DNA from 4 places in the Rhizobium skierniewicense Ch11 genome. Region 1 is predicted to be linked to each of the others. Evidence: predicted binding sites of a transcription regulator. Region 1 holds the regulator's gene; each other region holds the start of a gene.

Region 1 (3,126 bases):
TGCCACGCTGTCCCGACAGAGATGTGCGGTTGGCCTTGTCGTAGGAAGACTTGTAGACCAGCCCGATCCCAAGCCTGCCGCAAAGTTCGGCGAGGTTTTCCGCAATCATGAAGGCATGATCACGGCTTTCCATCTGGCACGGCCCGGCGATGAGCGAGAAACGCTTCGTGTTGGAAAAGGTTACCTGCCCGGCTCCTTCGCCGACGACAACATCAAGATTGTTGCGAACGCTCATCATAACTCCTCGAAAGCAAATATTGCGCCTTGGCCGGAGGCTGGCTGAACCAGCACCCGAGCGCCCTTACGCGTGTATGCAACGCCATTAGCAGCAAGCACGGCTGCTGTCACGGCGAGATCGGACACGGAAAAGACAATTGCTTCACCGTTCAACCCCGGACCGATACGTTGCTGGGATACGTCAAGGAGATGCCGGGCTGCTGCCTGTGTAACGAGCCGAAGGCCAACGTTCGATGCCTGGAAATAAAGTTCTTCCTCATCTCCGCCAACGGCCTTCGCTTCGAAAACCAACTCTATCAGGCGCTCAAAGTTGCTGGGTCTGTCTGCACTCAGCACGACCTCACGAATACCGATGACGCCGTTTTTGTGGCCCTCAAGATCGGAGCGATCAGCCGGAAGTGCTGCGATGCGCTGGCACGAAAAAAAGAAGACATCACTCACGTTGTCGCCTGCGAAGGCCAGTCGAAAGCTCGCCTGCGAGGTGTTGCCATCCGGCAATGTCACGGGACGACTGAATGAGAATGGATCCCCGCCGGATAAACCTGCCGCAACAAACTGCTCATGATCCGAATCGGCATTGTCGCTCTTGGCAACAAGGGCAGATATTCCGTTCGGGCCACGCTTATCGCGAAAGCGTTTATCCCTTGAGACGAAGGCGATCCCGCTCACGGCATTCATCGAATACGTATCGGCATCGCTGATTGCCAATGGCTCCAGATAGGTTCCATCCTTCAAAAAGACGCAGGCGTTCTCTGTGCCGAACGGATGTTTGGCACGCGCAGAGACGGTAAAACCGAGCGCTGAAAGGCGTTCACGTGCCTCCTTCAGGCTCGAAACCGGCAGGACAAGGTGATCGATGTCGCGAGCCATTTGAAAATCCACATCCGTTTATCGGCGACAAACAACGCCGTGTTCCTATAACATTTCCTACAGGACGATGATGTCACGCGCAAAGACACACAATAATAGGAACTTTACAAAATTTTAGGGGATTGCAGAACACATATGGAACATATAGTGTCTGTTCTGTATTTGTTTCGCGAATCTTCGCCTCGAAATCCAAGGGTATTGTCCATGCTCACGCGCAAACAGCAGGAATTGCTTCTCTTCATTCATGAACGGATGAAGGAATCGGGCGTGCCCCCCTCCTTCGATGAAATGAAGGACGCACTCGACCTCGCCTCGAAATCCGGCATTCACAGGCTGATAACAGCCTTGGAAGAACGCGGATTCATTCGCCGACTACCCAATCGTGCCCGGGCGCTCGAAGTCATCAAGCTTCCTGAGTCCTACACTCCCCCAGCAAAGCCGCCACGCGGGTTTTCACCAAGCGTGATTGAAGGCAGCCTCGGCAAATCGAAGACAGTCGAGCCGCCAGCACCGGCAAACGACGCCCTGTCCAACGCCGTCAGTGTTCCTGTCATGGGACGCATCGCAGCAGGCGTTCCCATCTCCGCCATTCAAAACAATACGCATGACGTTGTCGTGCCCATGGATATGCTGGGTTCAGGCGAGCATTATGCGCTTGAGGTCAAAGGCGATTCGATGATCGAGGCGGGAATTTTTGACGGCGATACTGTCATTATTCGCGACGGAAGCACAGCAAGCCCCGGCGATATCGTTGTTGCGCTCGTGGATGATGAGGAGGCGACATTGAAGCGTTTCCGCCGCAAGGGCGCATCCATTGCATTGGAAGCTGCAAACCCGGCGTACGAGACACGAATTTTTGGACCGGATCGTGTAAAAATCCAAGGCAAGCTGGTCGGTCTCATTCGTCGGTACCATTGAGCACATCGCATGGTTTGGGTCGCGAAATTCTCTGGCGTTTTCTCGCCACAGCGCGGCTTCCGCTGCGCTGATTTCGTCTCAAATTGCTGCTGATTGCTGGAGCCTTGATTTTGATGGTCGCGGGAGTGCGATTTGCGCCGCGTTATCCCGTCACGTTACCGCCGGTATGTTGGCGATGACCTTGATGTCATGAGCCGCATGACGATTGCGCTTCCAGATGTTTTTCAGTGATGTGTTCATGATGGCCTTTGACCCGGAAGTCGTGTCGAAGCACCCCTTTTTTCAGTCTCGCATGGATTACCAAGCATCAAATAAATTGAAGTCTTCCATCTCGTAGGCCCTCTGTATCCATCACATGACCTGCGGTAACACGGTTCTTCAACAGGGGGCTTCGGATGTATCAGCTTTACATAACCAATAAGAACTACTCTTCCTGGTCCTTGCGGCCCTGGGTCCTGATGGAAGAACTTGCTATACCGTTTGAGGAAAAGCTGGTGCCGTTTGGGGAGACTGTTCACGACTTCCAGTCGTTCTCGCCAACAGGCAAGGTCCCATGCCTCGTTGATGGTGATCTTACGATTTGGGAATCCGTTTCGATCATTGAATATTTGGGCGAACGACACCCAGGTGTTTGGGCCGATGACGCGAAAGCACGCGCTTGGTCCAGGTCAGCGGTTGCGGAAATGCATGCGGGCTTCTCGACGCTGCGCAACCAGCACCCCATGTGCGTCGGTCTACGGATCAAACCAAGCCAGATCACCGGGAGCCTCCAGCATGACATCTCCCGCATCGATGCTCTATGGCAGCAGGGCCTTTCTGAGTTCGGAGGTCCATTTCTTGCTGGACAGACCCTCACGGCGGTTGATGCTTTTTTCTGCCCTGTTGCGTTTCGGTTTCAGACTTATGGAACGGGTTTGTCGGAGAAAAGTGAGACCTACAAGCAATTGCTGCTGTCTCTTCCGTCCATGAAGAAATGGGAAACAGCGGCACTGCAGGAGGTTTGGCGCGATGCCGAGCATGAGGCTGAAGCGAGAGCATCTGGAGAGTGGCTGGAAGACTTGCGCACCAGATAGGTAAATGATCGGAGCGGGCGCCTATTGG
Region 2 (3,126 bases), on a different contig from region 1:
GAACCGCGAACGTGATGCATAAACGTGCCTGTCGCCCTGCGAGTTCTGACCATGTGTGAAAAATCGTTGAGGTGTGATGAGCGACAGGCTGTCCTTTGCCCGCGTCATGCCGACATAGAGCAGACGCCGTTCCTCCTCAATCTCCTGCGTCGTTCCTGTCCCCAGGTCCGATGGTATGCAGCCATCGACAACGTTGAGCATGAAGACTGAACGCCATTCCTGTCCTTTGGCGGAATGAATAGTCGACAGGATCAGATAGTCCTCGTCGAGCAATGGTACGCCCGCCTGATCGCTGGTGGCATCCGGTGGATCAAGTGTCAGTTCGGTCAGGAAGCGTTCTCGGGAAGGATAGCCGCTGGCGATCTGTTCGAGTTGCAGGAGGTCGGCCTTACGGGTATCGGCATCTTCATGGATGCGCTCGAGATGCGGTTCATACCAGAGACGGGCCTGCGCGATATCCGATGGCCAGCCTTCCTGCGTTTTGCGAAGGCCTCCCAGCAATTGAACGAACGACGTCCAGTCCTCGCCAGTCTTCGGTGGTGGCGGAATTTCAGCAAGCGCCAAGAGCGGTTCGGGATCGGACGCAATCGTGTCGAGAATGACACCGGCCTTCTTGGGGCCGATGCCCGGCAACATTTGCAGAAGACGAAAGCCTGCGACACGGTCCCGCGGGTTCTGGGCGAAGCGCAGGACGGCCAGCATGTCCTTGACGTGGGCGCTGTCGAGAAACTTCAGACCGCCGAACTTGACGAAGGGAATGTTGCGGCGGGTGAGTTCGACTTCGAGCGTGCCGCTGTGGCTGGATGTACGAAATAGCACAGCCTGCTGTTTCAGCGTCACGCCAGTCTCGCGATTGGCCAGCACCTGCTCGACAATGAAATTCGCCTGTTCGGTCTCGTCCTTGACAGTGACGAGTTTGGGTCGCTCCAGCGACTCCCGTTCGGTCCACAGATTCTTGGTGAAGCGCTCGCGCGCCAGTTCGATCACACCGTTGGCCGCCGCCAGAATGGGCTGGGTCGAACGGTAATTGCGATCGAGTGTGATGACGTCTGCCGCCGGACTGAAGGAAGCTGGAAAGTCGAGAATGTTGCGAACTGTCGCTGCCCGGAAAGAGTAGATCGACTGGGCATCGTCGCCAACCACGGTCAAGCCGCGGCCGCCGGGCTTGAGTGCCATCAGGACCGACGACTGGAGTTTGTTGGTATCTTGATATTCGTCGACCATGACATGGTCGAAGCGATTACCGATGTCGTCGGCGAGATCGGGATCGCTGACCATCTGCGCCCAGTAGAGCAAGAGATCATCGTAATCGAGAACGTTCTGCGCCTGTTTTGCCTCGACATAAGCTCCGAACAATTCCCTTAACTGTTCTTCCCATGTGGCGACCCATGGATAGTGCTGTCTCAGAATCTCGTTCAGCGGCGTCTCCGAGTTGACGGCGCGTGAATAAATCGCGAGACAGGTGCCCTTGGTCGGGAAGCGGCTCTCTGTTTTGGAAAATCCGAGCTCGTGCCGCACGAGGTTCATGAGGTCGGCGCTGTCTTCTCGGTCGTGGATTGTGAAGTCGAGATTGAGACCGATCTGCTCGGCATACATCCTCAGCAGGCGGGCACCGATGCCATGAAACGTGCCGGACCAGGCAAGGGCGTCTGTCAGGACATCCGCATTGGCACCCAGTACATTGCGGCAGATGCGCTCGACGCGGCGGGCCATTTCGGAGGCGGCTCTGCGCGAAAAGGTCATCAGGAGAATACGTCGCGGGTCCGAACCATTGACGATGAGATGCGCCACGCGATGGGCGAGCGTGTTGGTCTTACCAGATCCGGCACCTGCAATGATCAACAGAGGCCCTGCTGTGTTGCCTTCAGCCAGCCCGACGCCATGCTCTACGGCCTTGCGCTGCTGCTCGTTTAGTTTTTCGAGGTAGGCAACTGCCATGCCGTTATCCTTGATGTGCGCCTACTTCGAATTCGGTATGGGCGTAGCTCCATAAACCGCTATGGATGCGTCAAAAATGACCGCGAACAAAGTGAGAACCTATCAGGTGGGTTGGAGATTGGAAAGTCCTTGATTAGCGCGACGTGATTGTCTTCGCATCCACTCTTCGATGCTGTTAAGGTTCAGCATTGCGACGATCCGGTCCTCGCGCATGACCAGAGTCATTCTGTGGAGAACGAGATTGGGTTCGAAAGTCGGCACAAGTGGTGGATTCGATACAAGCAAATTTCTCGCTGGAATCTCGCGCGGAGTTGCGGGCGCTCTTCTGTTCGCTCTACCGATGTTTATGACGATGGAAATGTGGGAGCTTGGCTTCTACATGGATCGCACCCGGCTTTTGCTCCTTCTTTTGATCAATTTGCCTCTATTGATCGGCTTGTCTCGCCGGATAGGTTTTGAGCAGACCTCGAGTTGGCGACAATCTGTCCGTGATGCTGTTATCGCCTATGCATTGGGTATGGTCGCGAGCACGTTGATCCTCTCTTCCATAGGCGTGTTGCAGACTGGTCAAACCTCACATGAGATTGTGGGCATGATTGCTCTGCTGGCGGTGCCGGCGAGCATTGGTGCCATGTTGGGCCGTAGCCAATTAGGTGGCAAATCTGACGATGAAGACGCTGAGGGTGACGATGATCCAGTTCAAAATCGCGAGACGACTTATGGCGGCGAGCTCTTTCTGATGGCGGTTGGTGCGCTGTTTTTAAATCTGAACGTGGCGCCCACCGAGGAGATGATTTTGCTTTCGTTTAAGATGACGCCTTGGCACGGCCTTGTGATCATCGCAGCGTCGCTAATCGTCATGCACGGATTCGTTTACGCGCTGTCATTTCATGGAAGCCACGATCTCGCGGAGGGTACGCCAAGCTGGCATGCTTTTGTGCGCTTTACCTTACCTGGCTATGTGATAGCAGGATCCATCAGTGCCTACTGTCTCTGGACGTTTCACCGCACTGACGACTTGGGTTCCACGCAGGTGCTTATGGCGATCGTCATCCTGAGTTTTCCCGGTGCGATCGGAGCGGCTGCCGCTCGACTTATCCTTTGAGGGTTTCATGACCAAAACAATCGGCGACAAAAGTCTCGAGGCAAACAATCCGCACTGGGTCGAGTGGGTCACCGGACTGGTAT
Region 3 (3,126 bases), on a different contig from region 1:
GGCGCGTTTCACCTTGCGGCGTTTGCCACGCCATGTGACGGAAACGGGAGGATGATCGGGCATCAAAGCGATGACCTCGACCAGTTCGGGATGAGCGAGCAGTCGTACCGGACGCGGCCAGTGATGCGACCAGGAGACGACAATGTCATCTGCAATGGGTGCAATCCGCTGAACGCTGCGCTCGGGAACATCGGAGGCAACGGGTGCGAGGCGGTAGACACGCTGTCCACGGTTGCCGAAAATGTCGATGAGCGGGGTGATGTCCGCGATCTCGTCTTCGACAAGCGAAGACGCCCTCTGTGTCTCTTCAAGCGGCTCGACCATGATGGCCGCAAGGGTAAGCTTCTCGATCCCGAAACCCGGATCAATCTTCTCGGTCCTGTCGCGAAACAGTTTCGTCAACCATGAGACATCGCGGGCGGCCTTTGCTGTTCCTGCCCGCAGTGCCTGGGTCGTGTTGTCGACCTTGTGGACGATGAGATCAACGCGGCGAACACCCAGACCCTTTTTCTGGAGTTGGTTACAGAGTTCGATGACCAGGCGACCGACATATTTGTCGATCGTTTCGGCAGCGCCGATCGGCTCCTGGAAAATGCGGCTGACTTCGATCAGTTCGGGCGTGCGAATGGGGTCTATGGGTTCGCCGATGCGGCCGAAGATCTGGTCGAGGCGGCGTGCGATTTCTGGGCCGAAGCGCAGTGTTAGCGGTGCCCGCGGCGTCGCAGAAAGCTCACCGATGGTTCGAAAGCCGAGCGTTCTTAGATCGCCCACCACCTTTTCAGGCAGACGCAACAGAGAAATCGGCAACCGCTCGACCGCTTTTACGGTTTCGCCGCGCGGCACGATCACCGTCTCTCTGGCGATGGCGCGTGCGCAGGCATGAGCGGCACCCCAGGTGTCGGCGATCGCGACACGGGCCGTCAGCCCCCTGCCCCGAAAGCGATTGGCAATTCCCGTCAACATGGCAAGCTCTCCGCCCCGGAGATGGTCGGCACCATCTGTGTCCATGACGATGCCATCAGGCGCATCGACTGCGACGATCGGAGAGTATTGGCTCAGTGCCCAGAAGGTAATGCGCTCCAGCGCTTCGGCGTCCGCCTTCGGATCGGCATCGATCATCATCAGTCCCTGAAACAGAGCCTGTGCCTTTGCAGCCTGCATGCCGACACGTAGGCCTGCCTTCTTCGCTGCAGCATCTGCCGCCGACACCCAGCGTTTCGAGCCGGATTTCCCGATCACGGCGATGGCCTGTTCAGCCGGAATGCCGGGATCGGCGCGACGAATGCGATCCGTCGACAGATCTGGAAGATAGATCGATACGACCCTGGTCATCACACGCTCCAACAATAAACTCGGCACACTCGCCTGCGCGCGACCGCATCAATTCCAGCAACCATCTCGCCCGCCCAACACCCGGCACTGGTAACTCCTGCGACGGCAGCGCACTCACCCTCCACCGGGTCATCGACGCCGTCGGCTGGCCAAAATCATTGGCTTCCGTCTGTCTTCGCCACCTGCGAACAACAAGCGCTAGGCTCCCTTTCTTTTCCGCTGCAAGCTGAAGCCGCCGACTTGCCAGCATCGGCAGTCGCACAACCTCGCCGACGACCGCACCAAGGCCACCGAAGGAGAGCGCCTCTTCCATTGAGGCAAGCACGTCCTCCTCGCGATCGCTTTCCACGAAGATGACCCGGTTTGCGTCAAGACCTGCCTGCGCGAGCGCAGGAAAAAACAGATCCGGGCGCGTCAGGCACCAGACGATCTGGCCTTTGGTACGAGCGGCGACGCCTGCGACGAACAGGGCTGCGGCTGCCCCATCGACGGTTCCAGCCCCACCACCTGCAAATTCATGAAGAGCACCTCTGGCAAGACCGCCTCCCGGCAGCACCGCGTCGATTGCGCTCACCCCGAACGGCAGACATTCCGCTTGCTTGGCCACGACGCCTTCCAACGAGGCGATGCGATCACGCAGATCCGCTATGACATGCTCGCGCGCAGCAGCCATCGTTCACGCAATCCTTCCGGTTCGTGTCGTTTGTGGGAACGGCTTCATGCCGTTTTCAATGTTGAAGTTCACGTTCTGTTCCTGCGCTCAACAGGAGTCAAGAGGCGCTAAATTAGGAATGCAGTCCTCTATTTTTAGCAACTCAAGAGATTCGCAAATTGAATCAGTGAGTAAGATTTGGAACGGTGCTGGGTGACGCGTACAAAATAAATTTCAGGGGAGCCTGATCAATCCCTCAACATCGGCTGTCGATGCGTGCAAGCCCCGCTGATCATACGCTTCATATTCAGGAACCATCCTACGCCGATCGCGCTTACCAATGCTGAAGCTTGAAGAAAGGTAGCACCGAAGTGGTCGAAGCCAGGGTACGCGTCATCGATCTAGAAACAGGCGGCAATGGCCCGAACGACGTTTGCGAGATCGGGTGGCAGGATGTCGTCATCGATCACGCTGGAAAGTGGCAGGTCACTGACGAGCGCGGGACGCTGTTCGTCAACCCTGGCCGTCCGATTTCACCCGACACGATGGCGATCCATCATATCCTGGATGCCCATGTCGCGGATGCTCCGTTCTGGAAGGAAATAGCATCAACCGTTCTCCGTCCACCCGGCCGTATCGACGCCTTGGCAGCTCATCGAGCCGCTTTCGAGCAAAGATATTGCACACCTCGGTTTACAGGCGGAACTCCCTGGGTCTGCACATGGAAATGCGCGCTGCGCGTCTGGCCAGAGCTTCCGCGGTTTTCCAATCAGATGCTGCGTTATCAACGAATGCCCACCGGACTGGTGCATGAAATCGGCCTCCCAGCGCACCGGGCGATGCCCGACGCCTACGTTACGGCTCATCATCTCCGCGACATGTTGAACCAGACCTCGCTTGTGGATTGCTTGGCATGGAGCAGCGAACCAGGCCTTCTGCCACGCGTGCCGGCAGGACCAGATCGTGGAAAACCGTGGGACCGCATCAGCCTCGAAACTCTCAACGCGTTTATCGCAGATCGGGATGTGGACGTCCGCTTCAGTGCACAGATCGAACTGGCCCGTCGAAATGAGGACAAGCCGTCTCAGGATGCGGAACCGGCGCAAGGGACGCTTGGGTTCGAATGAGCAACATGTATCCGG
Region 4 (3,126 bases), on a different contig from region 1:
TGCCACTGCTTTGTCGACCGGCGGCGAGAAGCGTTCGGTGTCGATACCATGCGTCACCACGGTGCAGGGAACGTCGAGATACGAAGCTGTCTTGTTGCTCGTCGCGATCACCGCATCCATGCGTGACACCAGGAATTTCGTCCAGCCGCTGTGCTTGCGTTGAGATGCAGACGTGAAAACCAGCTTCACCTTCATGCGCAAGATATCGCGCATGATAATGCCTGGGAGCATCTCGATATTTCGCCGCGCGTGCCAGATGCGTGGCCTTTGATCCGGACCCCTTTGCCAAAGCTGCCATAAATCGCGAAAGCGAATATGTGGCAGGCTGTTCGGCAGGCCTGGGCCGATGGCTACCACTTTTTGCCCTTTCCTGTTTTGCACAGGCACAAGCTGGATAATGGTGGATGTTACGCCGGAGAGCCTGCGCTTAAAATTCGGAGCAAGCACCCGGGCGTCAGCCAAGTCGACATGGGGCAAAATCGGGATCTCGTTGAGAAAGAGCTTTGATCAGCCCCAGTTGATGGAGAGGATTTCGTAGCCGCGCGAACCGCCGGGTGCATTCACCTCGATGCTGTCGCCAACTTCCTTGCCGATCAGCGCACGGGCGATCGGGGAGGAAATGGAAATGCGGCCCTGTTTGACGTCTGCTTCTTGATCGCCGACGATCTGATAGGTCTTCTGTTCGTTGGAATCTTCATCCACAAGCTTAATGGTCGCACCAAACTTCACGGTCGTGCCGGACATTTTCGACAGGTCGATAACCTCGGCGCGTGCCGTCAGGTCTTCAAGTTCCGCAACACGGCCTTCATTGTGGCTCTGTGCTTCCTTGGCAGCGTGATATTCTGCGTTTTCGGACAGGTCGCCATGGGCACGTGCCTCAGCAATAGCCTCGATAATACGGGGACGCTCTTCCTGCTGACGAAAGCGCAATTCTTCCTGCAACTTGACGAAACCACCCTGAGTCATTGGTACTTTTTCTACCATTTTTTCTTCCTTCGCATTCAAGCTGCGATACCCGCAGACACAAAAAGAAACAGGTTCCGGAGCAAAACCACGGAACCATGTCAAAATCACAATTTCCCATACTATATCAGAAGACGGGAGTGAAAGGCCAGCACATTTGAAGGTTTTAACCTCTCGTAAATTCACCGACATATCATATTTCAACATTGACTCAGATATCAAGAACATATAGTGAACATATGTATGAAAAAGTCAATAAAAGACCGTTTGGCAGTTCTATCCGACGCCGCTAAGTATGATGCGTCCTGTGCCTCGAGCGGCACGACGAAGCGTAACTCGTCCGCGTCGGGAGGGTTGGGATCGACTGAGGGCTCTGGTATCTGTCATGCCTATGCACCGGATGGCCGCTGCATCTCGCTGCTGAAAATATTGCTCACCAACTTCTGCATTTACGACTGTGCCTATTGCATCAACCGTTCCTCCAGCAATGTGGAGCGGGCGCGTTTCACGGTGGAAGAGGTGGTGTGGCTGACCTTGGAGTTTTACCGGCGCAATTATATCGAGGGGCTGTTTCTGTCCTCCGGCATCATTCGTTCGTCTGACCACACAATGGAAGAACTGGTTCGTGTGGCGAGAGAGTTAAGGGTGACGCACGGCTTCCGGGGCTATATCCATCTCAAATCCATTCCCGAGGCGTCGGCGCGTCTCGTGGAAGAAGCGGGCCTTTATGCCGACCGTCTGTCAATCAATATCGAGCTGCCAACAGATAGTGGTATCGGGCAGTTTGCGCCAGAAAAGCAGCCAATCAATATCCGCAAATCCATGGCAGATATTCGCCTTAAGATCGAAGAGGCGGGCGAACCGACGTTGCAAACGAAGCGGGTGAGGAAATTTGCGCCTGCCGGCCAGAGTACCCAGATGATTGTCGGAGCCGATGGTGCCAACGATACGACGATTCTATCCACGAGTGCGCGTCTGTATGGGAGCTACGGGTTACGACGCGTCTATTATTCGGCGTTCAGTCCCATTCCTGATTCGTCAAAAAATCTGCCCTTGATCAAGCCGCCTTTGATGCGGGAACACCGGCTGTATCAGGCCGATTGGCTCTATCGATTCTATGGCTTCGATATTGATGAAATCGCGTCCACCCAGAAGGATGGCATGCTGGATCTCGATATTGATCCAAAGCTTGCCTGGGCGCTGGCGAACCGGCAACAATTTCCTGTCGATGTGAACTCAGCTGACCGGGAAATGCTGTTGCGGGTGCCGGGTTTTGGTACCAAGACGGTCAAATCCATTCTGTCGTCGCGCCGTTTCCGGCAGTTGCGACTGGAAGATATCGCGCGCTTCGGAGTGTCGTTGAAAAAGGTGAAGGCCTTTGTGGTTGCAGGCGGATGGACGCCGGGCAAGTTGACGGAGCGCCCTGATCTGCGTGCCATGTTTGCACCGCAGCCCGAACAATTGTCTTTGCTGTAATGTTCAGGGTGTCACTGGAGGGGCGGGGAGATTTTACCGAGTGGCGGGATGCTGCGCGGAACTTCCTGTCTGCCAATATTGCCCCGCATGAGATCGAATGGCGGTTTCAAGGCGAGGAGGCTGGTCTTTTCGGGTTCGAAGAGGGAGATCGTGTTCCACAGATCGACGGTGCTAGCAGCGTGAATGTGCCTGCGGCCTTCATGCCGTTGGCGCAAACCATCATCTGCCACAGCGATCCGACCCGCTTTGCGCTGCTCTACCGCCTTCTCTGGCGTTTGTGTCAGGACAGGGCCTTGCTGGAATTCAAGTCTGACCCCGATGTGGTGGAAGCACGAAAGATGGAGAAATCTGTTCGTCGTGACAGCCACAAGATGACGGCCTTCGTGCGCTTCAAGGAAGTGCCTTTGTCACCTGGTGTTGTCGGGAGGAGGCGTTTCATGGCGTGGTTCGAGCCCGACCATTTCATCGTCGAACGCAAGGCGTCATTCTTCCAGCGGCGCTTTACCGACATGGATTGGATGATCCTGACGCCTAAGGGTTCCGCACGTTGGGACGGCGAGACATTGGAAACATCAAGATTTGCCGCGCAACAGCCCGATCTTTCCGACGAAACGGATGAGCTATGGCGCACCTATTATGCCAATATTTTCAATCCGGCGCGGCTGAAGATCAAGGCGATGACGGCGG

What was found. Region 1 encodes LexA, which represses DNA repair genes until DNA is damaged. Its sites were predicted from a motif close to TGTTCNNNNTGTGTTCNG; they were not measured.
Region 2: a site for LexA is predicted at 2,021-2,038, ahead of EKM04_RS05490 (ATP-dependent helicase). Genes of this name have one in related genera too.
Region 3: a site for LexA is predicted at 2,071-2,088, ahead of EKM04_RS05320 (ImuA family protein). Genes of this name have one in related genera too.
Region 4: a site for LexA is predicted at 1,184-1,201, ahead of EKM04_RS15420 (putative DNA modification/repair radical SAM protein). Genes of this name have one in related genera too.

What each region holds. Positions count from the first base shown of each region.
Region 1 is NZ_RXPG01000011.1:102,628-105,753, reverse strand. It holds gene kdsA (3-deoxy-8-phosphooctulonate synthase) at 1-235, opposite strand, end outside; gene EKM04_RS11240 (VOC family protein) at 235-1,107, opposite strand; gene lexA (transcriptional repressor LexA) at 1,312-2,025, shown strand; gene EKM04_RS11230 (glutathione S-transferase family protein) at 2,421-3,098, shown strand; gene EKM04_RS11225 (ComEC/Rec2 family competence protein) at 3,120-3,126, opposite strand, start outside.
Region 2 is NZ_RXPG01000005.1:430,133-433,258, reverse strand. It holds gene EKM04_RS05490 (ATP-dependent helicase) at 1-1,938, opposite strand, end outside; gene EKM04_RS05485 (TIGR02587 family membrane protein) at 2,180-3,043, shown strand; gene EKM04_RS05480 (TIGR02588 family protein) at 3,051-3,126, shown strand, end outside.
Region 3 is NZ_RXPG01000005.1:401,651-404,776, forward strand. It holds gene EKM04_RS05315 (Y-family DNA polymerase) at 1-1,332, opposite strand, end outside; gene EKM04_RS05320 (ImuA family protein) at 1,253-2,005, opposite strand; gene EKM04_RS05325 (exonuclease domain-containing protein) at 2,335-3,111, shown strand; gene EKM04_RS05330 (hypothetical protein) at 3,108-3,126, shown strand, end outside.
Region 4 is NZ_RXPG01000021.1:254,945-258,070, reverse strand. It holds gene EKM04_RS15430 (glycosyltransferase family 4 protein) at 1-477, opposite strand, end outside; gene greA (transcription elongation factor GreA) at 508-984, opposite strand; gene EKM04_RS15420 (putative DNA modification/repair radical SAM protein) at 1,207-2,439, shown strand; gene EKM04_RS15415 (UdgX family uracil-DNA binding protein) at 2,439-3,126, shown strand, end outside.